3 regions of the Ectobacillus polymachus genome follow, and region 1 is predicted to be linked to each of the others. Evidence: riboswitches for the same ligand, from Rfam matches in the RefSeq annotation. Region 1 holds a riboswitch; each other region holds the start of a gene.
The links. Region 1 has a riboswitch for S-adenosylmethionine ahead of ACM5BR_RS13655 (methionine ABC transporter ATP-binding protein). Riboswitches for the same ligand answer to the same signal wherever they lie in the genome.
Positions count from the first base shown of each region.

Region 2: it holds a riboswitch for S-adenosylmethionine, as region 1 does, so the genes downstream of both, ACM5BR_RS08385 (methionine biosynthesis PLP-dependent protein) here and ACM5BR_RS13655 (methionine ABC transporter ATP-binding protein) in region 1, are expected to answer to the same signal.
Region 3: it holds a riboswitch for S-adenosylmethionine, as region 1 does, so the genes downstream of both, ACM5BR_RS08290 (methionine ABC transporter ATP-binding protein) here and ACM5BR_RS13655 (methionine ABC transporter ATP-binding protein) in region 1, are expected to answer to the same signal.

Region 1 is NZ_JBLREB010000002.1:620,325-630,903, reverse strand. Features, by position in the region: gene sufD (Fe-S cluster assembly protein SufD) at 1-922, opposite strand, end outside; gene sufC (Fe-S cluster assembly ATPase SufC) at 938-1,720, opposite strand; gene metQ (methionine ABC transporter substrate-binding lipoprotein MetQ) at 1,981-2,790, opposite strand; gene ACM5BR_RS13660 (methionine ABC transporter permease) at 2,846-3,511, opposite strand; gene ACM5BR_RS13655 (methionine ABC transporter ATP-binding protein) at 3,504-4,529, opposite strand; SAM riboswitch class I at 4,618-4,728, opposite strand; gene ACM5BR_RS13650 (hypothetical protein) at 4,836-5,180, opposite strand; gene ACM5BR_RS13645 (thioredoxin family protein) at 5,400-5,711, opposite strand; gene ACM5BR_RS13640 (toprim domain-containing protein) at 5,726-6,067, opposite strand; gene gcvH (glycine cleavage system protein GcvH) at 6,276-6,659, opposite strand; gene ACM5BR_RS13630 (arsenate reductase family protein) at 6,717-7,076, opposite strand; gene ACM5BR_RS13625 (acyl-CoA dehydrogenase family protein) at 7,261-9,045, opposite strand; gene ACM5BR_RS13620 (acetyl-CoA C-acetyltransferase) at 9,082-10,257, opposite strand; gene ACM5BR_RS13615 (3-hydroxyacyl-CoA dehydrogenase/enoyl-CoA hydratase family protein) at 10,270-10,579, opposite strand, start outside.
Region 2 is NZ_JBLREB010000001.1:1,622,971-1,633,549, forward strand. Features, by position in the region: gene ACM5BR_RS08360 (hypothetical protein) at 1-221, opposite strand, end outside; gene ACM5BR_RS08365 (hypothetical protein) at 368-559, opposite strand; gene ACM5BR_RS08370 (undecaprenyldiphospho-muramoylpentapeptide beta-N-acetylglucosaminyltransferase) at 731-1,795, opposite strand; gene metH (methionine synthase) at 1,929-5,327, opposite strand; gene ACM5BR_RS08380 (bifunctional homocysteine S-methyltransferase/methylenetetrahydrofolate reductase) at 5,303-7,153, opposite strand; SAM riboswitch class I at 7,282-7,390, opposite strand; SAM riboswitch class I at 7,563-7,675, shown strand; gene ACM5BR_RS08385 (methionine biosynthesis PLP-dependent protein) at 7,738-8,850, shown strand; gene metC (cystathionine beta-lyase) at 8,847-10,001, shown strand.
Region 3 is NZ_JBLREB010000001.1:1,608,459-1,619,037, forward strand. Features, by position in the region: gene gcvT (glycine cleavage system aminomethyltransferase GcvT) at 1-393, opposite strand, end outside; gene ACM5BR_RS08265 (DEAD/DEAH box helicase) at 629-2,290, shown strand; gene ACM5BR_RS08270 (YqhG family protein) at 2,277-3,068, shown strand; gene ACM5BR_RS08275 (iron-containing alcohol dehydrogenase family protein) at 3,163-4,257, opposite strand; gene ACM5BR_RS08280 (MetQ/NlpA family ABC transporter substrate-binding protein) at 4,337-5,167, opposite strand; gene ACM5BR_RS08285 (methionine ABC transporter permease) at 5,202-5,864, opposite strand; gene ACM5BR_RS08290 (methionine ABC transporter ATP-binding protein) at 5,854-6,867, opposite strand; SAM riboswitch class I at 6,938-7,043, opposite strand; gene ACM5BR_RS08295 (hypothetical protein) at 7,354-7,596, opposite strand; gene ACM5BR_RS08300 (YqzE family protein) at 7,849-8,046, opposite strand; gene ACM5BR_RS08305 (shikimate kinase) at 8,093-8,584, opposite strand; gene comGG (competence type IV pilus minor pilin ComGG) at 8,588-8,950, opposite strand; gene comGF (competence type IV pilus minor pilin ComGF) at 8,956-9,381, opposite strand; gene ACM5BR_RS08320 (hypothetical protein) at 9,374-9,679, opposite strand; gene comGD (competence type IV pilus minor pilin ComGD) at 9,696-10,133, opposite strand; gene comGC (competence type IV pilus major pilin ComGC) at 10,120-10,422, opposite strand; gene comGB (competence type IV pilus assembly protein ComGB) at 10,436-10,579, opposite strand, start outside.

The DNA.
Region 1 (10,579 bases):
TAAATCCTTCAGAATGCTTTCCATGGTGAATGATTTTTGTTGTAAAGTTTTGCGTTTGCTCACCGCGGCCGATTGTAACCATTTTTGTATCTCCAAATGAACCGTCGCCTTTTAATTGCGTTGTGTTCTCGGAAATCGTATTGCCATCATTCATTAATCCAAGTGCCCACTCTAGTCTTGCATCGCGACCTACAATACCAGCTCGATTCACATAGGTTGTAATCCCTTTCGCAAGCAAGTCTACTGCGCCAAATTTCACTTGGGCACCTTGCTCAAGCACAACTTCAGCTACAATATTTGCAACACCTGTAATGGATTCATTTGCTATATAGTTTTCTACATAAGTAAAGGAACTATTAGTATCCCCAACAACTAACACATGGTTGTAAACGTTTGCTACCTCTCCATCAACAATATAAATCGCTTGAAGAGGGGATTCTAATACAACATTTTTTGGAACATAAACGAACGCTCCGCCGTTTAAAAATGCTGCATGTAGTGCAGAAAGACGATTTGTATCTACTTTTACTGCATCCTTCATGATATATTTTTGCAACAATTCACTATGCTCTTGTGCTGCTGTAAGAATATCTGTAAAAATAACGCCTTTTTCTTTTGCCTCAGCAGATAATTCTACATAAGCTTTCGTATTGCTACGTTGTACAAGTATATTCTTTGTATCTTCAGTTAATAGCTTCTTTATATCATCAGATAGCTCATCTAAAGAACGAATAGGCTCTTGGTTGGATGGCTTACTTACACCAACAAAGTTCCATTTATCAATCTTTGTTTTGTCAGGCTTTGGCATTGGTAGATTTTCAGCTTGTGCAAGAGCTTGCAAACGGAACTCTGTCAACCAAGCTGGCTCTGTGCTTGCTAGCTGACGAATATATTCTTGATCCTGTGCTGTACCGATTGTCATGGTTATCCTCCTCACTTACGCTTCTTGCTCTACGTCGTCTTCAATTCCTAGTTCTTTTTTAATCCAATCGTATCCTTCTGCTTCCAAACGCTCTGCAAGCTCAGAACCGCCAGATTTCACAACTTTTCCGTTCATCATGATGTGTACAAAGTCTGGAGTAATGTAGTTTAACAAGCGTTGATAGTGAGTGATAATTAAGCAGCCTAGCTCTTCTCCGCGCATTTCGTTAACACCTTTGGAAACAACCTTTAGTGCATCGATATCAAGACCGGAGTCAATTTCATCAAGAATTGCAAATCTTGGCTGGATCATCATCATTTGTAGAATTTCGTTACGTTTTTTCTCGCCACCAGAGAATCCTTCATTTAAATAACGTTGTGCCATCGCAGAATCCATTTCAAGGAATTCCATCTTCTTATCTAGCATACGAATAAATTTCATAAGAGAAATTTCATCGCCTTCTTCACGGCGCGCATTTATTGCAGAACGTAAGAAGTCTGCGTTTGTTACTCCGCTAATTTCACTTGGGTATTGCATAGCTAAAAATAGACCTGCACGAGCACGTTCGTCTACTTCCATTTCTAATACATTTTTGCCGTCAAGCGTAATGCTTCCAGATGTAACTTCATATTTTGGATGTCCCATAATTGCAGAAGATAGAGTAGATTTACCTGTTCCGTTCGGTCCCATGATTGCATGGATTTCTCCGCCCTTAATTTCCAAGTTAACTCCCTTTAAAATCTCCTTGCCATCAATGGATACATGCAAGTCTTTAATCGTTAAAGTAGAACTAGCCATCATATTACCTCCATTTATCTCTATCTAAAATGATAATTAGTTTAAAACGTTTCTAATTCTCATTGTATTCTCAATACAATATTATATCAAATGAAAAGATTTATCAAACCGAAAAATGTTAAAAAAAATTCAAAATTCATCTTGTGAAACTCTTTACATTTCATAAATATATTTATCCATTCTTTTCAATTCAAAACATCCCGATAGAAAAAGCCAAGATAGCTCTACCCGAGTCAATCTTGGCTTCATTCTTTTTTAAATTATTCATTTACAGGAATTACGGCACCTTTATATTTCGTGTTAATGAAGTCTTGGATTTCTTTTGAATGCAATACTTTTACAAGTTCTTTCACTTCTGGTTTATTTTCATCACCTTTTCGAACTACCAGTACGTTTGCATAAGGAGAATCTTGTCCTTCAAGTGCAATTGCGTCTTTTACAGGGTTTAAACCAGCATCAATCGCGTAATTCGAATTAATCATAACGGCATCGCCTTCGTTATTTTTATAAATTTGAGGCAATAAACCAGGTTCAACATCCGTTTTAAATTTTAGGTTTTTAGGATTTTCTGCAATATCTTTAAAAGTTGCGTTAACAGGATCTACGCCGTCTTTTAGTTTAATTACCCCAGCTTTTTGTAGTAAAGCTAATCCACGGCCGTGGTCTGTAACAGAGTTACTCATAATGATCAATGCATTATTCGGTAGATCTTTTATATTCTTATATTTTTGAGAGTAGAATCCAATTGGTTCAAGATGAATTTTGCTTGCTATTGCAAAATCGTACCCCTTATCTTTCATTTCCTTTTCTAAATATGGAATATGTTGAAAGTAATTTGCATCTAGTTCTTTGCCCGCTAATGCTTGATTTGGCAATACATAATCTTGGAATTTCTTAATTTGCAGATCAATGCCCTCTTTAGCTAATATTGGCTTTGCCTGCTCAAGAATTTCAGCATGCGGAACGTTCGACGCACCGACTACTAATTTCTTTTGCGGAGTACTACTACCACAAGCTGATAACGCGAATACAATAATTGCAATAAGACTTAAAGATAATAGTTTTTTCATTTGCATACTCCCCTTTTACCTTTTTATATAAAAGCTCTAGAAGTTACTAGAGTATTTACCGTTTATCAATACGAGCTGTAATAAAATCGCCAATAAATTGAATGATAAAAACAATAAGCAAAACCAAAATAGTTGCAACGAATGTTACATCATTATGAGAACGCTGAAAACCATCTAAATAAGCTAATGTTCCTAATCCTCCAGCACCTACAACACCGGCCATCGCTGTATAGCCAACGAGTGCAATTGTTGTTACTGTAATACCTGATACCAATGCAGGAAGTGATTCTGGGATAAGTACTTTAAAAATAATCGTACTCGTTTTCGCTCCCATTGCTCTTGATGCCTCAATCACTCCTTTATCAATTTCACGGAGTGCCATTTCCACCATCCGTCCATAAAACGGGGCAGCGCCAATAATTAAGGCTGGCAATGCTGCTTCTGCTCCAAGCATGGTACCTACAATCAACTTCGTAAATGGTATGAGTAAAATAATGAGAATAATAAAGGGTATGGAACGAAAGATATTTACAAAAGCGCCAATTATTTTATTGAGCACACTGTTTTCCCATAGGTTTCCCTTTGCTGTCATAAATAGTAGCAATCCAAGTAAAAGTCCAAACACAAAGGTTGCCAATGTTGAAATGGCTGTCATGTATAGGGTCTCACCTGTAGCTTGCCATATGTCGCCCCAATCAACGTTTGGAAATAGACTATCCATGGTAAATTACCTCCATCTCAATCTTCTGCTGTTTAATGTAGCTCAGTGCCTGTTCAATTTCTTCCGATGATCCATTCAAATGAACGACTAAATTGCCATAAGAGCCGTTTGATGTTGGAGAGATTTTACCTTGTAAAATACTGACGTTAACTACGGTGTTACGAATGAGTTCAGTAATAAAAGGTTGCTGAATATGATCCCGTACAAATTGCAAGCGAAGGACAACACCACTAGGATATTTTTGTAACAATGCTTCAATCGTTTCTTCTGCACCTGAAGTCGTTGTAACTTGCGATACAAAACGTTTCGTAATCTCTTGTTGTGGTTTGCGAAATACTTCTAATACCTCGCCGATTTCCACGATCTTTCCTGCATCCATAACAGTTACACGGCTACAAACCTTTTGAATGACATGCATCTCATGGGTAATTAACACAATAGTTAAGCCAAGACGTTTATTTATATCGAGAAGTAAATCTAAAATTTGATCAGTCGTTTCCGGATCCAGCGCAGAGGTTGCTTCATCGCATAGCAGCACCTTTGGATTATTGGCTAGTGCCCTAGCAATGCCAACCCGCTGTTTTTGACCACCGCTCAGTTGCGAAGGATAAGCATTTTCGCGTCCTTCTAGTCCTACAAGATGAATTAATTCATTTACCCTTCGTTCCCGTTCTTCTTTGCCTACACCAGCTATTTCCAAAGGAAAAGCTATATTTTCACAAACTGTTCTTGACCAAAGCAAATTGAAATGTTGAAAAATCATCCCGATTTCCCTGCGTGCAAGGCGTAATTCTTTTCCTTTAATAGCCGAAATAACCCGTCCTGCTACTGTAATTTTCCCCTCAGTAGGTTGTTCCAATTGATTTAGCATACGTAATAAAGAGCTTTTTCCCGCACCGCTATAACCGATAATACCGAAGATTTCACCTTGATGAATTTCTAAATTCACATCTTGTACTGCTGTAATGTTGCTATTTTTCGTACGGTACAACTTTTGTACTTGTTCTAATAGAATCATTTGTATTTCCCCCCAAGCTGTCTAAGAATAATAAAAAACCCTTTCTACAAAAAATGAGCAGAAAGGGTTAAAGCATTCTATATCCTTTCTCTCATCTCTCAAAGCATACTTGCTTTGCAGGAATTGGCACCATATCAGCCGAATGCTGACGGTTGCCGGGTTTCACAGGGCACAGTCCCTCCACCTCTCTTGATAAGAGCAAATCAGATTGTTACGTCTGATTTCGTATTGTTATGAAATTTTCACGATTGCATTTTTAATATTCTATCAATTTTATAACTAGATGTCAATATGTTGATGTAACATTTACGTACAATTAGTAGAATTATGACAAATAAAGAATACGGACTCTAATAAAAGTAAGATACGAAGTGAACCCTCATAAACGATTCCCTGCCTTCGAAGTAATGTTTGTAAAGGAATCTCTCCTGTAAATAAAGAATGAAGATCGCGTTCTGTTTTAATATGTAACGTATAGGTGGCAGGTTCTTCCTTAAATACAGAAAGGCCGTACTGAGAAATATGCAGATTATAGCGTTCCTCCTCGTATCGAAGTATTACATGAAATGGCTCTGAAGGAAGAAGAGGTTGAATAAGCTGTTGTTCATTTGCATCACCCACAAAGACTTGCAATAATGAATAAAGTTTCATTTTATTCACTCCCGCATGCTTAGATTGTAGCGGTTCTTGTCACTTCTTTCTTATTATCCCGCTTTAACGGGCAGTAAGACCCCCACTTCAATGCTTATAGAAATGCGAGAAGGCTAAGTGGGGGACAACTGCCCGTAAAAGTCCGTATTGGCCTTTGCTAACCGAGGGAAGTTTCACTTTATTTCCTAAGAAATATGTCGAAGCGACAATAGATGTCGCCTATGCAATTAATGATTTTAACTCATAATACAAATACTCTACTGATTGAAACGCATATACCCTTTTTTGTAACTGACCATTTTGAAAAATAAACAAGCACGGAACACTCTCTATTTGATACGTAGTAGCAAGATGAGGTGCATAATTTAGGTTAATCTTTCCGATAGACAGTGATGGCAAGGTGGCTTCGACTATCGTGATCATTTTACTAGCAAGCTGGCATGTCCCACATAAAGGTGTGTACACATACAATATTGCTAGCTCATCCTGTTCAATTCGTTCCGTAACTTCATCTGCTGTCCATTCATGCATGGTAATCATCCTTACTATAAATATTCCGGATAAATGTCGATATCCGCTTTTACTAATACGGTTGCAAGATGCTGAAGTGGGGCCGTTGCAACTTCTCGATACGACCGATCAATGTATAAATGCTCTGCCTCTGGAAGCTCCCGCATAAATTGTTTTCTCAGCTTTTCTCCGGAATCGTCTGAGTCTACCAGTATATATACTTCTTTATCTTGAACTTCATCAACTAATTCATCAAGCTTTGCCAAACTAATCGTTCCATTTGTACATACAATTTCAACAGGCTCTTTAATAATCGATGCAATTTTTTGTTTATCAGATTTACCTTCTACAATAATTACTTTTTCTACTTCTTTCACGCAGCATCACCTGACTAATATGGACTATAGTTCACCTTTAGTATATAGTATATTCTTTCTTTTCATGTTGTTTCCTGTTTGATTTTTCCGAATCAGATAGCAAATATCTTTGGGACCATCATGTACGTATAAATGCAAAAGAGGAAGCAGCACATGTGCTGCTTCCTCTTTTGCTTGGGTAAACAGCACCCACGCCAATATTCCTATTCTATTCTTCGCTTATTAATGCTTCGTATTTTTCAGCTGAAAGAAGATCTTCCAACTCACTAGCATTACTAGGCTCTAACACAACCATCCAAGCATTCTCATATGGAGACTCGTTAACAAGCTCAGGACTATCATTTAATTCTTCGTTTATTTCTATAACCTTACCGCTAATAGGCGCATATAATTCAGAAACAGTTTTCACAGATTCTACGCTGCCAAATGGCTCATTTACTTTCAATTCTGTGCCAACCTCAGGTAGTTCTACAAATACAATATCGCCTAATTCATGTTGTGCAAAATCCGTAATACCTACCACTACTTTATTACCATCAACCTTTACCCACTCATGTTCTTCAGAATAACGATATTCTTTTGGAATACTCATCCAATTCCCCTCCATATAACGTTAAAATTATAGTAATACCAAATCGGTGATCACTAACTATTTTTTCCACATATCCCCAAATTGTTCTTCATTGAAACCTACTGTTACATGATTACCATCTGTTATGATTGGGCGTTTAATTAGCATGCCATCTGATGCTAGCAGTTCCAGCATCTCATCTTCGTTCATTGCCTTTACCTTATCCTTTAATCCAAGATCCCGGTACTTCATACCGCTCGTATTAAAAAATTTCTTAAGCTCTAAACCGCTTTTTGTATAGAACTGCTGTAGCAATTCTTTACTTGGCGGATTTTCTATTAGATGAATTGCCTCATAGGAAACATGATTCGCATCTAGCCACTTTTTTGCTTTCTGACACGTTCCACACTTTGGATATGTATAGAATGTTACCGTCATTCTTTCACCCACCTTTTCTTATCATCCATTCTATCATACGTATATCTATTTTTCCTATACAGCTATTTCACAAAATATTCGTAATCCTGAAAAACATAATAACCCACGGCGAAAATAGGATTTTCACCATGGGTCACGTTTAGAGCTACCTCTTCAGTTCTTATTAGATGTAGCTTCTACAAAACTACAACGCGAATGCTTCTTCCTCAATTATCTTTGCAGCGATAGCACGCTTTTTCGTAATCACATCTACTGGCGTAAAGCGGGTAAATTTACGAAGCGCGGCTAGCATCATCCGGAGAGAATCTCCGCTTTCGACTGCTACTAATGTTTCCTTCGCATGTGCTTCAATTTGCAAGAATGCCTCTTGGCAAAATACTTCCGTATAGAGAAGCTTTTGCCGGCTCTTTTCAAGTCCTTTTCTAGCAATGGCTTTTTCCGTCCGAAGCAAGATAGATTCCATCGCATATATATTGCTGACAATATCGGCAATATTAACAAGGATTTCCTGCTGCTTATCGAGCTGCTTTCCATACTTTTGCGCTGCAAGGCCTGTAATAAGAATACCGATCTTTTTGGAGTTGCGAACAAGATATTTCTCTTGTTCGAGTGGTGCATCTCCTACCTCTTCTGGCGCTAGCATCATAAGCTCTTCTTGCAGCTGCTGTGCTTTTTGCAACAATGGCAATTCACCTTTTAACGCTTTGCGAAGAAATGTACCTGGTACGAGCAGGCGGTTAATTTCATTCGTACCTTCAAAAATGCGGTTAATACGAGAATCACGGTACATTCTTTCAATCTCGTATTCAGCCATAAAGCCATAGCCGCCATGAATTTGCAAACCTTCATCTACAACATAATCAAGGACTTCCGAGCCGAATATTTTATTCAATGAACATTCAATCGCATATTCTGCAATGCTATCTGCAACTGCTTTTCCGTTTTTCACTTCTTCATCTGTTAGCGTACCCATACGCGCTTCAAACAGTCCGACCGTACGATAGACCGAGCTTTCCGCTGCATAGATCTTCATCGCCATATTTGCTAATTTTTCTTGAATAAGCGGGAAGTTCACAATTGGCTGCTTAAACTGCTGCCGTTGCTTTGCATATTGTGCCGAAATTTCAAGGGCGCGCTTCGATGAACCGACTGTGCCTACCCCTAATTTATAGCGACCAATATTTAAAATATTAAAGGCAATGATGTGTCCTTTTCCAACCTCTCCTAATACATTTTCTACCGGTACGAGTGCATCCTGAAAGATTACCGTACGAGTTGATGACGACTTAATTCCCATTTTCTTTTCTTCTGAACCAGTGGAGATACCAGGGAATTCTCGTTCGACAATAAAGGCTGTAAAATGCTCGCCATCAATTTTCGCATATACGATGAAAACATCAGCAAATGCCGAATTTGTAATCCACTGCTTTTCTCCATTCAAAATATAATGCGTGCCATTCGGATGCAAACGTGCTGTCGTTTTTGCACCGAGTGCATCCGATCCGGAACCCGGCTCGGTAAGTGCATAAGCGGCTAGTTTTTCACCCGTTGCAAGAGCTGGCAAGTATTTTTTCTTTTGCTCTTCATTACCAAACAAGACAATTGGTAATGATCCAATACCTACGTGTGCTCCGTGGGAAATAGCGAACCCTCCTGCACGAGAAAATTTTTCTGCAATTAAAGCAGAACTAATTTTATCTAGTCCGATTCCACCGTATTCCTCAGGCACATCTGCCCCAAGAAGCCCTAGCTGACCAGCAGCCTTTAATAATCGTACAGAGCGGTCAAATTCATGCTGTTCCAAATACTCAAGCTCAGGCAACACTTCATTTACGATAAAGTTCTCCGTGGTTTTCGCAATTAATTCATGCTCTTCTGTGTAATCCTCTGGAGTAAACACTTGCTGTGGTGTAATTTCATCAAGTAGAAAACTTCCGCCCTTGACTGCACTTCCAACCGTTCTTTCCATTCATACTCCTCCTTATTGGATTCAATCTATTTGGCATTACAATAGCTCAAATACACCAGCTGCGCCCATTCCTCCGCCAATACACATCGTCACGATACCGAATTGCTCGCCGCGGCGTTTCATTTCATGGATAAGAGATAGCGTAAGCTTCGTACCTGTACATCCAAGTGGATGGCCAAAAGCAATCGCCCCGCCATTTACATTTACCTTCTCTTCATCTAGGCCGAGCTCACGTATAACTTGAATAGACTGCGATGCAAAGGCTTCATTAAGTTCAAATAAGCCAATATCGGAAAGCTCTAAACCTGCAAGACGCAGTGCTTTCGGAATCGCAGCAACCGGTCCAATCCCCATAACTTCTGGAGGAACTCCTGCTACAGCAAACGAACGAAATTTCGCAAGCGGCTGTTGACCTTCTGCTATCGCCTTTTCCAGGTCCATCAGTAGAACAGCGGCAGCTCCGTCGCTCAACTGTGAAGAATTTCCAGCTGTAACAGATCCACGTACATGAAAGGATGGACGAAGCTGACTAAGGATCGCTTGGGTTGTCTCCTGACGAACTCCTTCATCTTTCGTAAACGTAAATGTTTTTTCATATGGTTTATTACGGTCATCTACTCCTCGAATGGTTACTTCAACCGGAACCGTTTCTTTGTCAAATCTTCCGTTTTCTAGTGCTGCTGCTGCACGCTGATGACTTCGAACTGCAAATGTATCCTGATCCTCACGGCTTATTCCATACTTATTCGCGACTTGTTCCGCTGTATGTCCCATGCTCATATAATATTCAGGTGCATGCTCTGCTAATTTACTATTAAGCCTTACGACATGTCCCGTCATCGGCACAAGACTCATCGACTCTGCTCCTCCTGCAAGAATCGTGTCTGCATGCCCTAGCATAATCCGCTCCGCACCGTAAGCAATGCTTTGTAAGCCAGATGAACAAAAACGGTTGATGGTAACAGCAGGAACGGTATGTGAGATACCTGCCAGCGCTCCGATATTACGAGCCATATTCATCCCTTGCTCAGCTTCCGGTATAGCACAGCCGAAAATAATATCATCGATGTCTCCTTCATAGTTATTTGCCCTTTTCAACGTTTCCTTTACAACAAGCGCACCTAAGTCATCTGGACGAACGGTAGCAAGCGCCCCTTTTTTTGCTTTTCCAACTGGCGTTCTCGCACCTGCAACAATTACAGCTTCTCTCATCTACTCATCCCCCTAATTACGTAGCGGTTTTCCTTTTATTAGCATGTGCTGCATTCTTGCTTGTGATTTCATATCTTGAATGAGACTTACAAATGCTTCACGCTCTAAATCGAGTAAATATTGCTCATCAACCTCTGTTCCATATGGGACCTTTCCTCCAGCAATGACATAAGCAAGCTTTTTCGCAATTTCCAAATCGTACTTAGAAATATATCCAGATTGGTACATCGCTTGTGCACCAATTACTAACGTTGCGTACCCCGTTTCTCCTACTACAGGAATCTTTCCTCGTACTGGCGGCTTATAGCCGGCTTCGTACAAA
Region 2 (10,579 bases), on a different contig from region 1:
TTTGCAACAAGCAATCGATTTTGCAATTCAAGAAACAAGGATTCTCCAAGTAATTCTTCTAGTTCTTCATCATACTCCCGTTCAATCATTGCTTCATAGCCTACCTCATCCGCCAGCTCTTCTACATCTTCTTTTAATAAACAAAGCAGCTGCTCTAATGAAGCATTCTTTTTCAACTGACTCTGCTGAACAACATTAAGAAAACTTAGATTTTCATTCATATTCTATTCTCCTTACATACTCAAGTAAAGTGGTTATACAAAAAAGGATGTTACCCATTCGAAAGGAAGATTATATATATTAGTCAGAAAGGAGGATCATTTCGAAGTAAATGAACGTAGAAAAGAAAAATAGTAGCGTGTCAAAGTTATAGTATGTTTTTCTTTTGTTCCTTCTGTTTGGATAACTTTTCTGATAAAATGTCTAATTCAGCAATAAACTCAGATTGGTGTAGCTCTCTTTCGTGTATATATTTAATAATCATATAATAAATAAATCCTGCTAGAGCTAGTAATATACAAAAAACAACAACAATCGTTTCAAAGAGACTAAGTCCCATACAAATCCTCCTCGTTTCCTCTACTCCTAGCATAGCAAATTGATTCATTCTTACTACCAAGTTATCTTACCACAATTATTTACAAGGTTCGACTATTTTTCTACATATCTGACAACAAAAAGAAAAGAAAAGATGCTACTTTCACATCTTTTCTCACATGCTATTTATACTTTACTTTCTTGCTTTCTCAATTTGTTCGATAATCGCATCGATACATCCTTGAACAGAAAAACCTTTCATTTTTTCCTTATAGCGAAGACGATAGCCGTACACTTCCTTTACCGCATGAAGTAATTCTTTTTCTGTTAACTGTTCTTCATATATAAGATGACAATATCCTTGTTTTTCAAACGATTGGGCATTCAAAATTTGATCGCCTCGACTTGCAGCTTTAGAAAGAGGGATAAGAATCATCGGCTTTTTCAAAGCTAAAAACTCAAAAATGGCATTGGAACCTGCACGAGATATAACTAAATCCGTTGCAGCCAAGACATCTGGTAATTCTTTACTTATATATTCAAATTGTTTGTAACCACTTTTATTCATTAATGAAGAATCAAGATTTCCCTTCCCACAAAGATGAACAATTTGAAAGCTTTCAAGTAATTGAGGAAGTAATTTTCGAACGGTTTCGTTTATACGCTTCGCTCCTAGACTTCCTCCCATTATCGTGATGACTGGTTTATCACTAGAAAACGAAAGATACTCTAATCCTTTGTAGCGATCTCCTTGTAAAATATCTTCACGAATTGGTGATCCTGTATACACTGCTTTTTCTTTAGGAAGATGTTGCAACGCTTCCTCAAACGTGACAAATATTTTCGAAGCAAATCGAATAGCGATTTTGTTAGCGAGTCCTGGTGTAATATCTGATTCATGTAACAAAACCGGTACTCTATTCATCCAGCCCGCAATTACAACAGGAACCGATACAAAGCCCCCTTTAGAAAAAATAACCTCTGGTTTTGTTTTTCGAATCAAAGAATATGCTTCTATAACACCTTTTAGTACACGAAAAGGATCTTTGAAATTTTTTAAGTCAAAGTAACGACGAAGCTTCCCGCTTGAAATACCCGCATAAGGGATACCAGCTCCTTCGATAATTTCCTTCTCAATCCCTTGTTTTGATCCGATATATTGTATGTTCCAACCCCGCTCTTGTAATTTTGGAATAAGCGCTAAGTTTGGGGTTACATGTCCGGCAGATCCTCCGCCTGTAAACACAATCGTTTTCACAGTTTGTAGCTCCTTTATTCTGTTCTAATAAAAAAGAACTTAAATCATTGTCTTTTCATACTACTGAAAGTATATAGTATAAAAATCCTCTCTTCCATTATAGTACATGGATGCTACAAAAATTTCACAAACTTTAGACCACACTAAAATATCTTGCCTCCGGATGAGAAAAAACGAATGCTGAAACAGAAGCTTCTGGTTCCATCATAAATCCTTCTGTTAATGTAATACCTATCTCTTCTGGGCGAAGAAGGCGGAATAATTTCTCTTGATCCGATAGCTCTGGACAAGCTGGATATCCGAATGAAACACGAATCCCGCGATAGTTCGTACGAAAGCGTTCTTCCATCGTTACACTCGGATTATCAGGAAATCCCCAACGATCGCGAATTAGCATATGTGTACGTTCAGCTAATCCTTCAGCTAACTCAAGAGCAAGTGACTGAATAGCATGGCTGCGTAGATAATCTCCTCGTTCCTTCCATTCCTCTGCAATCTCCCGTACTCCCGTTCCTACAGTTACAGTGAACATTGCAACGTAGTCCATTTCATCACCAACAGGATGTAAATAATCTGCAAGTGTTCTGCCTGGTGTTTTCTTTTGTCTAGGAAATGTGAAGGTTTCTAGAACTTTACTTTGATCTTCCGGATCATAAATATAAATAGTTTGTCCGTCACGTAAAGCAGGGAAAAATTGATAGACTGCCTTAGGACGAAGCCATGCTTCTCCTTCACGCAGTAAATCAGAGACTAGAGCATGTAATTTTAGGGTTTTTTCATCTCCTTCTTCCAGTAGTTTCTTCACATTCCCCTTTATGCCAAGATGGTGTCCAAGCAGCATTTGCCAATTTATAAAAGGTGCTACATATGAAACAGGAATATCACGCAATATCGTCCTTTTCAAAGAATCAGGTACGGGTGCTTTTACATGTTGAAGTGGAGTTATTTCAAGCGTTTGGCTTATAGCAGAATCCTTACGCTTCGTTCGTTCATTTGTTTTCTCATTCTTTTCTTCTAGTAGCAATTTGCGTTCCGTTTCATCTTGAAGACGATTTGCAAGTTCTAATCCTTTCATCGCATCGCTCGCATACAGTACAATTCCCTCATAAGACGGACCAATTCGAGTTTCTGTAAATTTTCGAGTAAGTGCTGCCCCGCCAACAAGAATAGGAGTATCAATTCTTTCCACCTTCAAATCCTCTGCTGTTAGTACCATTTGCTGTGCCGATTTTACGAGTAAGCCCGAAAGACCAATTATGGTTGGACTGTGGGTCTTAACCTGCTTCACCAATTCATCAGATCTGACATTAATACCTAAATTTATAATTTCATATCCATTATTGGATAGAATAATTTCAACAAGATTTTTTCCAATATCATGAACATCGCCCTTTACAGTTGCTAGAATTACCTTTCCTTTCTTTGAAGCTTCTGTACTTTCCATGAAAGGCTCTAAGTAGGAGACAGCCGCCTTCATACTTTCGGCACTCTGCAATACTTCTGCTACTATGAGTTCATTATTGTTAAATAATCGGCCAACTTCATCCATACCGTTCATAAGTGGACCATTAATAATAGACAAAGGATCTCTCTTTTCATCTAATGCCTGTTGTAAATCAAGTGCGAGCCCCTGCTTCGTGCCTTCAACGATATATCTGGCCAAGCGTTCATCCAAGGAAAGAGTTTCAACTTCTATTGTTTCTTTTTTCTTTGCTACGCGGTAAAAAGCAGTAAATGTATCGAGTGTTTCCTTGCTCGTATCAAATAACAGCCTGTCTGATAGTTTTTTTTCCTCTTCTGAAATCGATGCATATCTTTCTAGCTTTTCCGTATTCACAATTGCATAATCCAGACCAGCCTTCGTTGCATGATATAAAAACACAGAATTTAACACTTCACGACCTGCAGGTGGAAGACCAAAGGAAATATTACTAACACCAAGTATTGTCAAACATTCAGGAAAGGCTTCTTTAATGAGTCGTATTCCTTCAATGGTTGCAGCAGCTGCTCCAATATAGTTTTGATCGCCAGTTCCAACCGGGAATACGAGCGGATCAAAAATAATGTCTGAAGGGCGAATATCATATTTTTGCGTAAGTAATTCGTAGCTCCTTTTCGCAATTTCAAACTTTCGATCCGCCGTTACAGCCATTCCATCCTCATCAATTGTCCCAACAACAACTGCAGCCCCATATTTATGAATGAGTGGAACAACCTTTTGAAATCGATCTTCACCGTTTTCTAAATTAATTGAATTTAAAATGGCTTTCCCTTGTGAGTAGGAAAGTGCACGCTCCATTACTCGTTCATCCGTAGAATCTATCATAAGTGGTGTTTTAATCATTTTCGTTGCTATTTGTAAAAACTGTTCTATATCCTCGATTTCATTTCGATCCGGATCGGCCATACACACATCAATTACATGTGCATTTCGCTTTACTTGTGCTCTCGCTATTTCCGCTGCTTCTTCAAACTTTCCTTCTGCTATCAAACGTTTGAATGCGCGTGATCCAATGACATTCGTTCGCTCCCCGACAAATAGAGGCCGCATAGAATCTTCATATTGCAGCGGTTCTAAGCCGCTTACGGCATGACCTTTACGATGATACTTAGGACGCGGACGCAACCCTGCTACTGCTTCCTTTAAAGCCCGAATATGATCAGGAGTTGTCCCACAGCAGCCACCAATAATATTCACCCATCCTTCTTCAGCGAACGTTTTCATCTTCGTTGCAAGTGACTGAGGAGATTCATGATAGTGCCCTTCTTCATCTGGAAGACCTGCATTCGGATAGCAGGAGATATAGCTTTCTGATAGACCGTTTAAAGAACGAATTGATTCCCTCATAAACTCTGGTCCAGTCGCACAATTTAATCCGACTGATAATGGCTTTATATGCTCGATTGATAAATAAAATGCTTCAATTGACTGCCCAGCAAGTGTTGTTCCCATTGGTTCAATCGTACCAGAAATCATGACTGGTACTTTCTTATTTAACTCTTGGAAAGACCGTTCTATGCCAATACAGGCCGCTTTCACATTTCGCATATCCTGACTTGTTTCCACCAATAATACATCTACTCCACCTCTTAGAAGGCCAAGTGATTGTCTCTCATAGGATTCAACTAATTTATCAAAAGTCACACCGCCTGTAACGCTAATAGCCTTCGTCGTTGGTCCCATGGCACCCGCAATATAAACTTCCTTACCCGATTGTTCTACTGCCTTTCTTGCAATTTGTACGGCTAACTCATTCATTTCTATATCATATTGTTCAAGGTTATAATCCTTTAAAACGATCTTCGTAGCCCCAAATGTGTTCGTTTCAATAATATCTGCTCCTGCATCAATGTATGCTTGATGAATAGCTAAGATAAGATCTGGACGAGTTTTTATTAAATATTCATTGCATCCTTCAAATTCCTCTCCGCCAAAATCTACAGCAGTTAAATTTGCCTGTTGTATCATCGTTCCCATAGCTCCGTCCAGAAGTAAAATTCGTTCCTCTAATGCTTGTTCAATTCCCCGCATGTCGTTGCTCCCTTTCTTCTTACTTTTATATATCGTACGAGTTCTTCTGATATCTCAAATTTTTGAAATGGAGTGATGATATACACACCATGAAATAACTTCATTGCCTCATCAATTAGTTCTTTTGCAATCTTTAACCCTTCCTCTACCGCATTCTCAGGAGCTAGATGATTATCCATCCGTTTTCTTACTTCATCTGGTAACGTAATTCCTGGTACTTCGTAATGCAAAAAATCTGCATTTCGTTTACTAACGAGTGGCATGATTCCAATAAATATTGGCGTTTTAAAATCTTTTACTGCTTCGTAGGTTTTTCGTAACACTTCTTTATCAAAAATTGGTTGTGTTAAAAAATAGTCCGCACCGGCAGCAATTTTTTTCTCCATCCTTCGAACTGCCCCGTCAATGTATCGAACATTCGGATTAAAGGCAGCTGCAACTGAAAAAGATGTCGGAACGCCGATAGATTTACCTAATGGTGAGCGCCCATCATTTAACTCCTTTATCATCCGAATTAATTCGAATGAGGATACATCGAATACTGATGTTGCTCCTGGAAAATCTCCAACTCTTGCCGGATCTCCCGTTAGCGCTAATACTTCATGTATGCCTAAGGAAGACAAACCTAACAAGTGCGAATGTAAACCAATTAAATTATGATCACGACATGTTAAATGTGCGAGAACTGGAATATCATAACGTCTAAGGAGTGCCCCCATTGCCATATTTGAGATACGCGGGCTGGCTAGTGAATTGTCAGCAAGAGTAATTGCATCTGCTCCTGCTCGTTTTAAAGCCTTTGCTCCTTCAAAAAATCGTTGTGTTTGCAATTGTTTTGGTGGATCTAATTCAACAATAACCGTTGTTTCACGTTTCGCCTTTTCAGCCAAAGAAGATACTACTGCTGTTATAGGCTGTATTGTGACAATAGGTGAAGGACGATGCTTAATCTTCTTCTCGTTAACTGGCGCTTCACCATTCAATGCGTGTCTCATTGCTCGAATATGTTCTGGCGTCGTACCGCAGCAGCCTCCAAGCAATCGTACACCTTGCTCGATAAACCTCTTAGCCATCTGTTCAAAATAATCTGCAGTACCTTTGTACTCATAGCGTCCATTATCATATTTTGGCAATCCAGCATTTGGGTATGCGGATAAGTATCCTTTACTAGGTAAGGATACTGTTTCTAATGATTCAATCATGCGCAGCGGTCCCAAGTGGCAATTTAATCCAACAACGTCGGCTCCTTTTTGCTGTAATTCATCTAATACTTGTTCGATGAATCGTCCACTTTGTGTAAGCCCTGCTTCGTGTAAGGCTACTTGTGCTACAATCGGCAGATTCGTTGCCTTCCGTAATACGCCAAGTGCGTGATAGAGTTCAACTTCATCGTAAAACGTTTCTAGAAGAAGAGCATCGGCCCCTTCTTCCAATAGTGCGCTAGCTTGCTCCATAAGCATAAATTCCCGCTCAACTTCTGTAGTCATAACAGATCCTATATGCTTCATACCACCAATTGTTCCAAGTACAATCGTATTCGCTTTCGCAGCTTTTCTAGCATTTCGAACTGCTTCTCGATTTATTTTTTTTACTTCATTTTCTAAACCATACATACGAAGTTTCCCTTCGTTGGCTCCGTATGTATGTGTTTGAATGACATCTGCTCCTGCTTCCACGTACAGCCTATGGATTTCAGTAATTCTTTCAGGCTCTGTTACATTCAACTCTTCAAAGCAGCTTTGCAAACCGTATGAATGGAGCATTGTTCCCATCGCTCCATCTCCTATCAGGATCCCCTGCCCAAGACTATCTACTAAGTTGCCCATATGTCACACTCCCCATATTCTGCTAACCCAAAAGAGGGAGATGAAAGAAACCCCTACTTTTAGAATGTTTCATTTTATCAAACAAAGGATCCCCCACTTCAAAGAAGAGGGGGATCCTTTGTTTCCTCCTCTTATCACGCAAAACCATTGTTTTGCAGGTTGTAGCACCGTTTCAAACATTCGTTTGAAGGTTGCCGGGCTTCATAGGGCCTATCCCTCCACCACTCTCGATAAGAGTTTCAAATCTGCTAGCTTGTAAGTGAATAATTTTTCAATTAATTTATCATGTACGACAGCAAATCGTCAATTCATTTTCAGAAAAAATATTTTTTTCTGAATACACAAAAAACAATTGCATTTTCTATCTACTTTGATATACAGTATTAAAAAGCCTTAACAATTTCATATATTCTTATCAAGAGAGGCAGAGGGACTGGCCCTGCGAAGCCTCAGCAACCATTAACAACCCTGTTAATACGGTGCTAATTCCAGCAAATTCACAATGAATTTGACAGATAAGAAGGTATAATCCAAAAAGCCTTCTTCTTATGAGAAGGCTTTTTTACATTAGAGGAGGATGAAACATGAAACGGATAGAAACAAAGCTTGCACAAATTGGCAACAGAAGTGAAGAGTGTACCGGAACTGTAAACGTACCCGTATATTTCTCAACTGCTTATCGTCACGAAGGAATTGGAAAATCTAGCGGCTATGATTATATTCGAACGGGAAATCCTACTCGAAACATATTAGAAAAAACAATTGCCGATTTAGAAGAAGGTGATCAAGGCTTTGCATGTAGCTCAGGAATGGCTGCGATTACGCTCGTTCTATCCTTATTTCAAGCAGGAGATGAACTCATTGTTGCAGAGGATTTATATGGAGGCACATTTCGGCTATTGCGTGATTACGAAGAAAAATGGAATATTCGATGTAGATACGTGAACATACAAGATCTCACTGAAATTACCAAGGTACTATCTCCTCAAACAAAGGCAATCTTTCTAGAAACTCCTACAAATCCACTAATGCAAGTTGCTGATATTGAGGAAATTGCTGCCATTAGCCAGCAGCACAATCTTCTTCTCATCGTTGATAATACATTTTATACACCCATTCTGCAAAAGCCTCTTCATCTTGGTGCTAACATCGTTGTTCATAGTGCAACAAAATATTTAGGAGGACATAACGATGTATTATCCGGCCTTGTTGTGGCAAAAGGAACTGCATTGTGCGAAACACTCGGCTACTATCACAATTCCTCCGGAGCAGTACTTAGTCCATTCGATTCATGGTTGCTTATGCGCGGAATGAAAACATTAGCTCTTCGAATGAGCAAGCATGAAGAAAATGCTAAAGTAATCGTTGATTTTTTGCAAAAAGCAAATGAGGTGACTGATGTACTCTATCCTGGGCATGGAGGCATGCTATCCTTTCGGCTGCAGCGAGAAGAATGGATTAATCCATTCCTACAATCGCTAGCTCTTATTACATTTGCAGAGAGCCTTGGAGGAATTGAAAGTTTTATCACCTATCCTGCTACTCAAACACACGCCGATATTCCATTTGAAATTCGAAACGAGAGAGGTATTTGTAATCGGCTGTTACGTTTTTCAGTTGGAATTGAACATATAGCCGATTTACTTACAGATTTAAGGCAAGCGTTTGATACTCTTCATAAGGAGGTAGGAGCATGAATCCATCCTTTTCTTTACAAACAAAATTACTTCATAACAATCACAAAGTTGAAACACAGACAGGGGCAGTGAGCGTTCCCATCTACAACACAAGTACATTTCACCAGCTAAGCGTGGATAAGTTTGGAAAATACGATTACAGTCGTTCTGGAAATCCGACTCGGGAAGCATTAGAAGAAACCATCGCTGAATTAGAAGGAGGCACGAGAGGCTTTGCATTTTCATCGGGAATGGCTGCCATCTCCACATGCTTTTTACTTTTATCCCAGGGTGATCATGTCTTAATTTCAGAGGATGTATACGGCGGTACATATCGAATCATTACAAATGTTTTATCTCGATACGGGATCTCCCATACATTTGTAGATATGACAAATATGGAAGCAGTTACGAAAGCGATATTACCAAACACAAAATTATTCTATATTGAAACACCATCTAATCCTCTTTTAAAAATTACAGATATCAGGAAAATAACAAGCCTAGCAAAACGAATCGGTGCTCTTACTTTTGTTGATAATACGTTCTTAACACCTCTTCTGCAGCAACCGCTTGCGTTAGGAGCTGACATTGTGTTACATAGTGCAACGAAGTTTATTTCCGGCCATAGTGATGTTACAGCAGGATTAGCAGTCGTACAGGATGAAAAACTTGGCGAGCGCCTTGCCTTTTTACAAAATGCATTTGGTGCCATCCTAGGGCCGCATGATAGCTGGCTTGTCTTGCGAGGAATCAAAACGATGCACGTTCGATTAGAACAATCCTCACATTCTGCTGAAAGACTGGCTTTATTTTTACAAAATCACGAAAAGATACAACAGGTATACTATCCTGGACTAACAGAGCATGATGGCTATGAAGTACAACAAAAGCAAGCAAAACATGCCGGTGCAGTTCTTTCCTTTGTTTTAGAAAATGAGCAGGACCTCCATACCTTTTTAGAACATATTACATTACCTGTTTTTGCAGTCAGTCTAGGAGCTGTAGAATCAATCCTCTCTTACCCTGTCACAATGTCCCACGCAGCTATGGATGAGGAAAAACGTCAAAAGCTTGGGATTACACGTTCACTTTTACGCCTTTCCGTTGGGTTAGAAAACTACGATGATTTACAATATGACTTTACAAACGCCTTATCACAGATAAAGTGAAACTTCCCTCGGTGGGGGTTTTCTCTCATCCCCCACCGAGGGTTAGCAAAGGCCAATACGGACTTTTACGGGCAGTTGTCCCCCACTTAGCCTTCTCCGATCTCTCTAAGCCTTGAAATGGGGGTCTTACTGCCCGTTAAAGCGGGATAAAGTGAAAATCTTCAAAAACAGGTGTTATCATATTCAGATACTAAAATCTAGAAAAATTTAAAAAAGAGGTGATGAAATCCCATTCTCATCATCTCTTTTTTTAGGAAATACATCTATAGCAGCCTTATGTATGCTAGAGGAAACTATTACGTATGTACTATATATAACAGAGTAAATATGATACAATGATTGTGCTATTTATTACAATATTTTTACAAATTATATACAAATAAATCCGCAAATTTACATTCAATTAAAATTTTAACTCATAAGTAAATATACTCCATTTGTAACTGTCAATTCAGTCTGTTTTTATATCATATTTTGGTTAATTTGAATACCATTACCTAAAATATGAAGCCTAATTTACGTAGCTATCTCTTTTCTTACGTTTTCTTTACTTTTCGACTAAACATTTGCAATCGGTA
Region 3 (10,579 bases), on a different contig from region 1:
ACTGATTAAATGTTGATCTAACCATTCATAGTCTTTCTCAATATTTGCAGCATTGACGACGAGTAAATAATCATTCTCACTTTTCTTATAAACTAATAAATCATCCACTGTACCGCCGTCAGGATAGCACATAGGTGTATACTGAATACCGCCATCCTTCAACAATCCAATATCATTCGTCATCATTTGCTGCAAATAATCCAAACTACTAATCCCCCGTACGCTTATCTCTCCCATATGAGATACATCGAACAATCCTGCCATTGTACGAACAGCTTCATGTTCCTCTTTAATACTTGAAAATTGAACAGGCAATTCCCATCCACCAAAATCAATTGTTTTTGCTCCATACTTTGCATATTCAGCAAATAATGGTGTTCGCTTCAATGTCATCCCTCTTCCTCCCTCTTAAGCTGCCATAAACAGCTAAACATTCTTCATAAAACTTAAAAAGATATACGGAATATCGCATTATTATTTTATGAAAGCGTAAATAAAAATAACATTTTCCGGAGAAAATACGAAAGATAGCATATCTTTCACATGATTATCCTACCATTTTTCATTCTATCGTATCAATATTCTTGCAAAAAAATAATTTCTGAATTTTTAAGGAGGAGAAATTGTATTGAACGCTAACATCGTTATGGATGTTTCTTGGCAAGAGGCTTTTTTACAAAGATTAGAGCATGATGGTCCTTGGGCAAGCTGGAAGGCCTATCATCTTGCCTACGAAACGGAAAAACAGCTGTTAATTTCTTCCTTCGAAGGACTCCAAGCACCAACCTATCTGCCCCATCTTACACTTCTGCCTCATCAATTAGAGGCCGCACGAACCGTTTTAGAAGAAATGCACGGAAAAGCTATTCTAGCAGATGAAGTAGGGCTCGGTAAAACCATTGAAGCAGGCTTAATTTTAAAGGAGTATATGATTCGCGGTCTTGTGAAAAAAGTCCTCATTCTCGTCCCGGCCTCACTTGTATCACAGTGGACATTCGAGCTTACAACAAAGTTCTACATTCCGGCAACTGCCTTTCGTAAAAGCTATTCATGGGAGCAAGTTGACGTAATTGTCTCATCTATTGATACGGCAAAGCGTTCCCCGCATCGCGAAATCGTTCTGAACACAGAATATGATCTTATTATTATTGATGAGGCTCATAAATTAAAAAACAACAAAACAAAAAACTATGAATTCGTACAACAATTAAAGAAAAGATTTTGCTTGCTTTTGACCGCTACACCGATTCAAAATCGCATGGACGAAATTTTCAATCTCGTTTCCCTCTTAAAACCTGGTCATTTAGGGAACGAAGAACACTTTGAACAATACTATTCTTCCAAACGAAAAGGAGTAGAAAATGAGGAAGCTCTTCGAAAACTTATAAATATGGTTATGGTGCGAAATCGTCGTAGTGATACGAAAATCGAGTGGCCGAAACGACACGTTCATACAATATTCGTTGACTTGAATGAACAGGAGCGCTCGCTTTACAACTCTATTTTAAACAAACGTGATGCTACCTCCTTCTCTTCACTTACCTTACTTCGTGAAGCGTGCAGCAGCCGGGAAGCTGTATATTTTTCCTTGCAAAAGCTAGTAGAAAAACGAAAAAAAGAGGGTATTCCACCGGATCCTCACATTGATAACATAATAGACTGCATCAACTGCATACCATTCAATTCGAAAGCGCAAAAGGCTCTTGAAATTATAAAAGAAATAAATGATAAGGTGATTATTTTCACAGAATATCGGGCATCACAAATGTATTTACAATGGTTTTTAAAGCAGCATAACATATCATCTGTTCCTTTTCGCGGGGGGTTTAAACGAGGAAAAAAGGATTGGATGCGAGAATTATTTCAACATCATGCCCAAGTTCTCATTGCAACAGAAGCAGGCGGTGAAGGGATTAATCTACAGTTTTGCAATACGATGATTAATTATGACCTACCATGGAATCCAATGCGTCTTGAGCAACGAATCGGACGGATTCATCGACTCGGTCAGCAGCAGGATGTGCATATTTATAATATGGTTACAAAAAATACCGTTGAAGAACATATTATGAAATTACTTTATGACAAAATCCAATTATTTGAACGTGTAATAGGAGAGCTTGATGAAATACTAACAAAAATTGATCTAAAAAATATAGAAGATCACATTCAAGATATATTTACATCCTCAAAAAGCGAAGGAGAAATTCGAATAAAAATGGAGAATTTAGCTTCTATTATAGAATTTTCAAAAGGTAATGAGGGGATGAAAATACATGCTGCAACGTGATATACACAACTATTTGCACGAATTTTTCACATCTAATCATTGTGATATTTTGGAGTCATCTACCTACTGCCTAGATGTTCAGCTTACGATTGAAATGGATAAATTTTTAATGAACAGACCTTTTTATTGGCATTATTTAGAAAAAACAGGTGGAGATCCAAAACCAATGCGTCTCACATTAATCACAGATCAAAAACAAGCACCTGCAGATCATCCAGGTGAAGTTATACACTATGGATCACCTTTTCTCCATCGAGTCTTTCAAGCTGCTCGTGAACTTGGTTCTTTTATTCGTTTGTATGAGATTGTTCAGCCTAAATCAGAGCAGCATATCCCATTGCATCCGTGGCTTTGTATGAATGTAAAAGTTTCCTATCAATGTGACCGAAAAAAAGATACGCTGCACTCAATCGGTCTTCATCTCATTTCTGGAACAATAATATCTGATTTTCATAAGATATTAGAAAAAGTTTCCTTCACTCCAAAAATACCTGATTTTTGCTTTACCTTAAGTCCAATTATTAAACCAAAAAGTGGATTTACTAGGCTTGAAGACGCACTAAAAATGATTATTCAGCAAGAAGATCACACGTGGGCAGACGAAGCACGAAATCGCTGGCAGCATGATTTGCACTTACTACATGAATTTTATAAGGATAGAGACTGTGAAACATACGAAAAAGAAAAACAAGCATTACAAGACCAATACGAACCGAAAATTGTAATGAAAATCATTAATGGCGGCATTTTTTATGTAACGAAGGACAGCATATTCTAATTGAAGGGATTATATGTCCGAGAACAACCGTTATACCAACGTATAACGGTCACCTCACACATTTTTCTAGATTCCTTACTTTTTAAAGATCCATTTATTTACTATGTTTCGTTATGAATATCTCCAATGTTTCCATTGCCTTTACTACCGTTTTACTTGTTACTGAACCAATGAGATGAATGGATTCATGTGGTAATACAGCAGCCTGTGCAATTGTTTGTATCGCTTCCTTATCCCCTATCGCAATACCAAAATCCGCAAGAGAAGAAGGAAAATGAAATTTCTTATAGTAAGGTAAAAGAAATTCAATTTCATCCCACTTTTTCTCTATTGCTAGTTGTACAAATATACCGTATGCTACTTTCTCCCCATGTAAGAAGGAATGTGTTTCATTCATTTTTGTTAACCCATTATGAATAGCGTGAGCCCCAGCTACTCTTCCAAAGTGATCCCCATAACCTCCAACCATACCTCCAGCAGCAATAATTGTTTCAATGACTTTTATAAAGGCTGGAGAAATCATTTTTATATCCATACTTGCAAGTGCCTTTTCACCCAATTGTAGAGGAACATCTCGACACATTTTTGCCACATGATGAGCAATAGTTACAGAAATAGGTGTATCAAAAAGTTGTTCAATTAATACATTTGCTTCATACCATTTAGCTAGTGTATCAGCTATTCCTGCCTTTAGAAGACGAACTGGAGATGAAAGGATAATACGCGGGTCTACTAAAACCATATTCGTACTTGTAGGAAATACAGTATAATGTGTGAATATACTGGTTTTATCATAAAACACACTTAATGGAGTCCATGCTGCACAGTTAGAAGCAAGAGTGGGAATGAGAACAGTTGCCGTATGGGTTTCATTACCAATTGCTTTTACCAAATCTAATACTTTTCCTCCGCCAACTCCAATGACAGCTTGAAACGCATCTTTTCGAACTTTTCTAGAAATTCTAGCCACTTCCTCTACCGTACATTCCCCTCCATAAACTTCAAATTTACAAAGCACCTGAGAAAATGTTGGGAAATAAGGTTCTGCTGCTTTCCAAGATGCATCACCATGAATAATCAGACAGCTTATAATTCCTCTATTTAACAATCTTCCTTCGAGTGATTCCAATACACCTTCCTCACAAACATACAACTGTGGTGCTCCTCTTACTTCTAAATGTTCTTTCATGCTTTTCCCCTCCTAAGTAATAAGTAAAAAAGAAGTGACGTATTAGGGATGTGAATCCACTTTATACGTCACATTGCGTTTATTTTCGATTAAGCATCCATTCTGGTTTTCCAAACCCTTTGAAATCTTTATCAATTTCAGACTCAAATTCTTTTGACTCTACAGCTGTTTTTATATCTTTTGCAAATTGTTTATCTATATCTTTTGTATTTACAACAACACGATTACGATATTCGTCAGGCATTTTTTCGAGTTGAAGTGCATCAAGCAAATTCATTTTAGCAGCTAAAGCATAGTTTCCTGGTACCGCTGATAAATCAACACTTTCTACTGCACGAGGAAGTTGTGCTGCTTCAATTGGCTTAAATACAAGTTTTTTCTTATTCTCTTTTACATCTTTTTCAGAGACAGTTAATGGATTTACGTTAGGATCAATTTTGATAAAGCCCGCATCCTGTAAAATGACAAATGCACGTGCTGCGTTAGTTGGATCATTTGGAATTGCAATCGAGCTTCCTTCTTTTACATCAAGTAAAGATTTATATGTTTTTGAATAAATTCCCATTGGCGCTGTTGGAACAACTATAACCTCTGAAAGTTGAATGTTATTTTGTTTTGAAAAATTATCCATATAAATCTTATGCTGGAATAGGTTCGCATCAATACTTCCTTCTGCCAATGCTTTATTTGGTTGAATATAGTCACTAAATTCTATTACTGTCACCTTATAGCCCATTTTTTCTAGCTGTGGTTTAATTGCTTTTGAAACCATATCACTATACGGTCCAGTTGTTGCGCCTATTTTAAGTTCCTTTTTGTTTGCAGCAGTTTGAGATTGGGGTTGTCCTCCGCAAGCTGCTAATAGACCTATTGATATTAAAAATACAACTAGCAATACTAATCTCTTCATAAAATAAAGTCCTCCTCAGAAGTGAATTATGAATCTATTTTTTATTTAATTGGCTTGCAATGCGATCCCCTAAAAATTGAAGGATCTGTACAAGACAAATTAATACAATAACCGTTGTAAACATAACCGTATTGTCATAACGATAATATCCATAACGAATAGCTAAATCACCGACACCGCCGCCTCCAACAATTCCAGCCATTGCAGAGTATGCCACTAAACTAATTGTCGTCAATGTAATCCCTTGTACAATCCCTGATTGAGCTTCTGATAAGAGTACATCCTTAATAATCATCCATGGCGTGGCTCCAATTGCTATGCCAGCTTCAATCACTCCTTTATCAATCTCTCGAAAGGAGGTTTCCACAATTCGAGCAAAAAATGGAATAGCTGCTACTGATAAGGAAACCGATGCTGCGGTCGGACCTATCGTTGTGCCAGTAATTAGCTTTGTTAGCGGCAAAAGCGCTACAAGTAATATAATAAATGGAATGGAACGAACGACGTTTACGATGAATCCAACAATTGTTTTAATTACGGTATTTTCTAAAAATAGTCCCTTATCGGTTACAAATAATAAAATGCCAAGAGGCAATCCAATAATAATGGCAACACCAAGAGAGAGAACCACCATATACAATGTTTCAAAAATCGCTTTATTTAATTCAGGTAGAATTTGAATCAGATTAGATAGCATGATACATCACCTCGACATGTTGAGTTTTTAGCATTGTATAGTTAATAGCCTTTTGTACCTCATTCTTTTCTCCAATCAATTCCATTATAAAAATCCCTAGTGGTGTATCTTGTATGTACTCAATTTTTCCATGAAGAATATTTCCTTTGACAATAAAATGCTGAAGCATATCGGAAACAACAGCTTCTTCTGCGATCGTTCCCTTAAATTGAATTTTAATAATGGTTCCTTTTCTTTGTTCTACTAATCGTTTTGGAATTTCAAATTGTAATACACTGTCAATAAATTGCATCGTAATCGGTTGTTGTGGATTAGCAAATACATCATATACCCTGCCTTCTTCTACTATAGATCCATCCTGAATCACAACCATACGGTGACAAATTTCCTTTACAACTTCCATTTCATGCGTAATTAAAACAATTGTTAGTCCAAGCTTTTCATTGATAGACTTTAGCAGTTGCAAAATTGATTTCGTCGTCTTTGGATCTAGCGCCGAAGTTGCCTCATCACAAAGAAGAACAGATGGCTCATTTGCAAGAGCACGTGCAATGCCAACACGTTGCTTTTGACCACCGCTAAGCTGCGTAGGATACACATTACGCTTATCTAATAATCCAACCATTTCGAGCAATTCAGTAGTTCGAACTTCGATTTCCTCCCTTTTCTTACCAGAAGCCCTGAGCGCAAAAGCAATATTCTCATATACGGTTTTCGAGTTAATCAAATAGAAATGCTGAAAAATCATTCCTATCTTTAGTCTAGCTTTTCGTAATTCCTGCTCCGTTAACTTTGTCAGTTCGATACCCTCTATTTTCACACTGCCTGAAGTAGGGGTTTCAAGTAAATTCATGCATCTAAGCAAAGAACTCTTTCCGGCACCGCTATATCCTACAATTCCAAAAATTTCTCCCTTATGAATGCTCAAGGATATATCATTTACAGCTTTAACCTTTCCGTATTTTGTCTCATACTCTTTTGTCACATGCTGAAGTTCAATCATATGCACTCTCCTCTCCTTTACAACATAAATAGCCTCTTTCATTTGAAAGAGGCACCGTGAAAATCGTTACGACTTATCTTTCAGAATAAAAGTATTCTGCAGGAAGTAGCACCGTTCCTAAATTGGAGGTTGCCGGACGTCATAGGGCCTGATCCCTCGGTCACTCTTGATAAGTAAACAAATTATTTAATTTTTTGTTAATTCGAATAATAGTATAAATTGTGACAATTGTCAATTGTTTTCGCAAAATAATTATAGTCTTTACAACGCTACCTTTATTCTTTCTTTGTACTTTTCGTATAACTTGACCCTCGACGAGGGTTTTTTCTCATCTCCTACCGAGGGTTAGCCCGACCTTTGTTGTTGCGGGCAGTTATCACCCACATAGCCTTTTCTGATTTCTCTAAGCTTGAAGTGGGGGTATTACTGCCATTAAATAGCGAGATAAAAGAAAAAGGAGATGCCCCATAAGAGAATGATTATTCTCTATGAGTTTTCTCCTCTTTCATCCACATATTTGCTGAACAGTTCATACAATCCTTTATTCACAAGATAAGATATTTGCTTATCTGATTTATATGGATAACGGTCTCGAAGTCGTATGGAAGCCTTTGCCATTAAGTTCTCCAATACTGAACGCCCACCTTTTCCGTATATTACTTCAGCAAATTCAATTAACTTTGCATCCTCTAAGGAAGCAGAATTGTGATTAAAAAAGAACTTTTCCATTGTCTCACCTCTATATGATAGCGTTTTCATTTTAAATTATATAGGTATGTTAGTCATTTCACAATATTGTATGCTATTTTTTCCTTTAGTTTCATTATAAAACAATATATGTACAGTACTTATGGTTAATTAAGGCGAATTTGTGAACAAATATATATCCTGATAATGGCGTTATTTCCCAATCACAAGCCATCACGAAATAGACCGTAAGATGTTTTACGGTCTATTTCGTTTATGCTATCGAATCCAATATCAAGCGCCTTTTTTCCTGTTTGATGTTCGTTGATATAATAATGAAATGCTTAAAGGAATTACTCCAAACCATCTTTTTAAGAACGGTTCTTTTTCTGAACGGCGTTGTAATCTTTTTTGCACTCGATCCTCTTTTGGATTGTTCATGTAGGTAACAACCTGCTGCGTCACAAATTTAACGTAGTCATTTGTCGACATAGGATTCACCACCATTACAATTGTTATGGATAGTATGTCCTACTTTTCATTCCTTCAAACGCATTTCAATCTCATTTAAAATTGACTGTACGTCCTTATCCGTCGTATCAACTGTAACTGTCGCCTCTTCATACCACTTCTGCCGCATCTTATAAAGAGCAGAAAAGGCTTCGGTATTTTTAAATAAAGGACGGGATGTATCACCTTCTAGCCTTTTTACAATGTGAGAAAGATCACAGTATAAATATAATACTATGCCGTGCTCTTTCATCCATTTTCGATTTTGTTCTCTTCCTATAATTCCTCCACCTGTAGTAATAATCACATTCTCACAAGGAAGCGATTGCAACATATTCGATTCATAATCTCGAAACACTTCCTCCCCTTCATCATGAAAAATGGCTGTGATTTGTTTTCCTGTTTTTCGTTCGATTTCTTCATCTGTATCAATGACCGGCATATTCCATCTTAACCCAAGTTCTTTTCCAATTGTTGTTTTTCCAGATCCCATAAATCCTGTGATGTATAAAGCTTTCATCCCTTACCTCTCCTCAAACCATCTCGTTATTTGCTGCGTATCTTTATTATACTGAAAGCTTGCCTTATATGTTCGATTTTTCCGTGTTTTGCATATAATCGTTACATACATAACAGGGGATCCGGTAGCATCTATTCTTACTTCTCCTTGTTCATATTGATACGTAGTATGCAATGAATCACTCGTATTTCTTTTTACTTCCTGTATACCATTGTTCATTAAAATATCTAAGTGGAGAATTTCTTCTCCTTCAGCATAAAATTTTTTCTCCAATACGTACAAGTTTGCAAAATGGATGAGAAATGAAAACAGAACAAAAGAGAACACCATTGTACCCGGCATTGTAAACCCATTGCTATTTTTCATTTTTTTCACCTAATCGGAAAAAATCGTGTAATCATTCCACTGTGATCCTTCTTGTCCAAATCGATTACATGAACATTCAGGGCAAGTGTTTGTAATTCAAATGAAACGCTCGTTATTTGCTGCAACATAATCTCATGTCCTTTATTATCAACGGTTCGTATGATATCATTTCCGCTTTTTTCATATTTCACCATTTGACCGTTATTTTTCTGAAGCAGAAGCTTATTATTGATAACTGTTACAGACGTTGCTTCTCGAAATTCAATTTGTATCTGTTCTAAGCATAAGGCCCATTCAAAATCAAGAAATTTCCTATCCACTATAGAAATTTGTTTCGGTATAGTGCGCGGTACAAGTGTGATCAGAAGCAAAAGAATGGAAAGACAAAATATCACTTCTAAGAATGTAAACCCTTGTTCTCGTTTAGACATCACGCACACGTTCACACCTACTTTGCTTATGATGATTTAAATCATACCAACTGATGCAAATACGTTTATCGCTGCTTTCATAGCTGTTTTCAACGACAATGTAGTACGTAACACCTGCTTTTACGATTGATGAAGGTTTACTAGTATGATCCAACATAGCAATAATCTGCTCCCTTATCATTTCATTAGCATAGTGACGCATTCTTGTGTGCTTTTCCTCCTTCTGTAATAAAATCAATTGCGGTACTATAATAGAGCAAAGTACAAGGATTATACTTAATGATGCCAGCATTTCCACGAGAATTGCCCCTTTTTCATGCGATATAAAATCTACCTGCGCCAAGTTGAAACACGATTTTATATTTTTTTGTTTTGTACGATACATACATCGTTCCGCCTTTTCCTATGTTTCCATCTGGTCCAAAGGTTAGTGAACTTGATAAGTTGTTCAAATCAATAACAATATCATGATCATAATTACGGATAAGAATCGTCTCTATCCCGTTCGTAATCACATATTGATGAGTCATTGGGTAAAAATGTATTTTATGATTATTGCTATGACTAATTGCTGATTGTTGCATGAAAACAATATCTTGACGTAATTGCTCTAAAAATGTTTCAACTTTCTTCTCTTCGTATTTTGGAAAGAGACCAATCGCTATTAAACCAATAAGCGAAACAACAAACAGGACAAAGATTGCTTCTAAAAGTGTGAATCCAGCTTCATTATTTAGCTTAGTTCGTGCCATTTCCCACTGTAACTGCTCCATTTGAATCGATCATAAGCGGTCTTCCGTCCGGACACTTAGCTGTAGAAATATACTTTTCATCAAGCAAAGCTTGAATCGAAGGGATTGTGCCATTATTAAGCTGATATGCCTGCACTTGTGATTCTGTTGTTTTCACAAGTGCATCACAACCTTTGTTATTTACCGTTTCTCTCTGCTTAACAATATTGGGTATAATTAACAACAGGAGCACCGAAATAATAACGAGAACAAGCAGCATTTCTAACAGGGTAAATCCTTTTTCATTCATGGCTGGTTCCTCCCTATATAGAATCTAGCATCGTGAACATAGGCAAAAGCATGGCTAAGTACATCATCACAACAATGATCCCAATAACCGCAAATAAAATAGGTTGAACAATAACGAGGCACCGATTAACAAGCAATTCAACCTTTTCAATCACCAT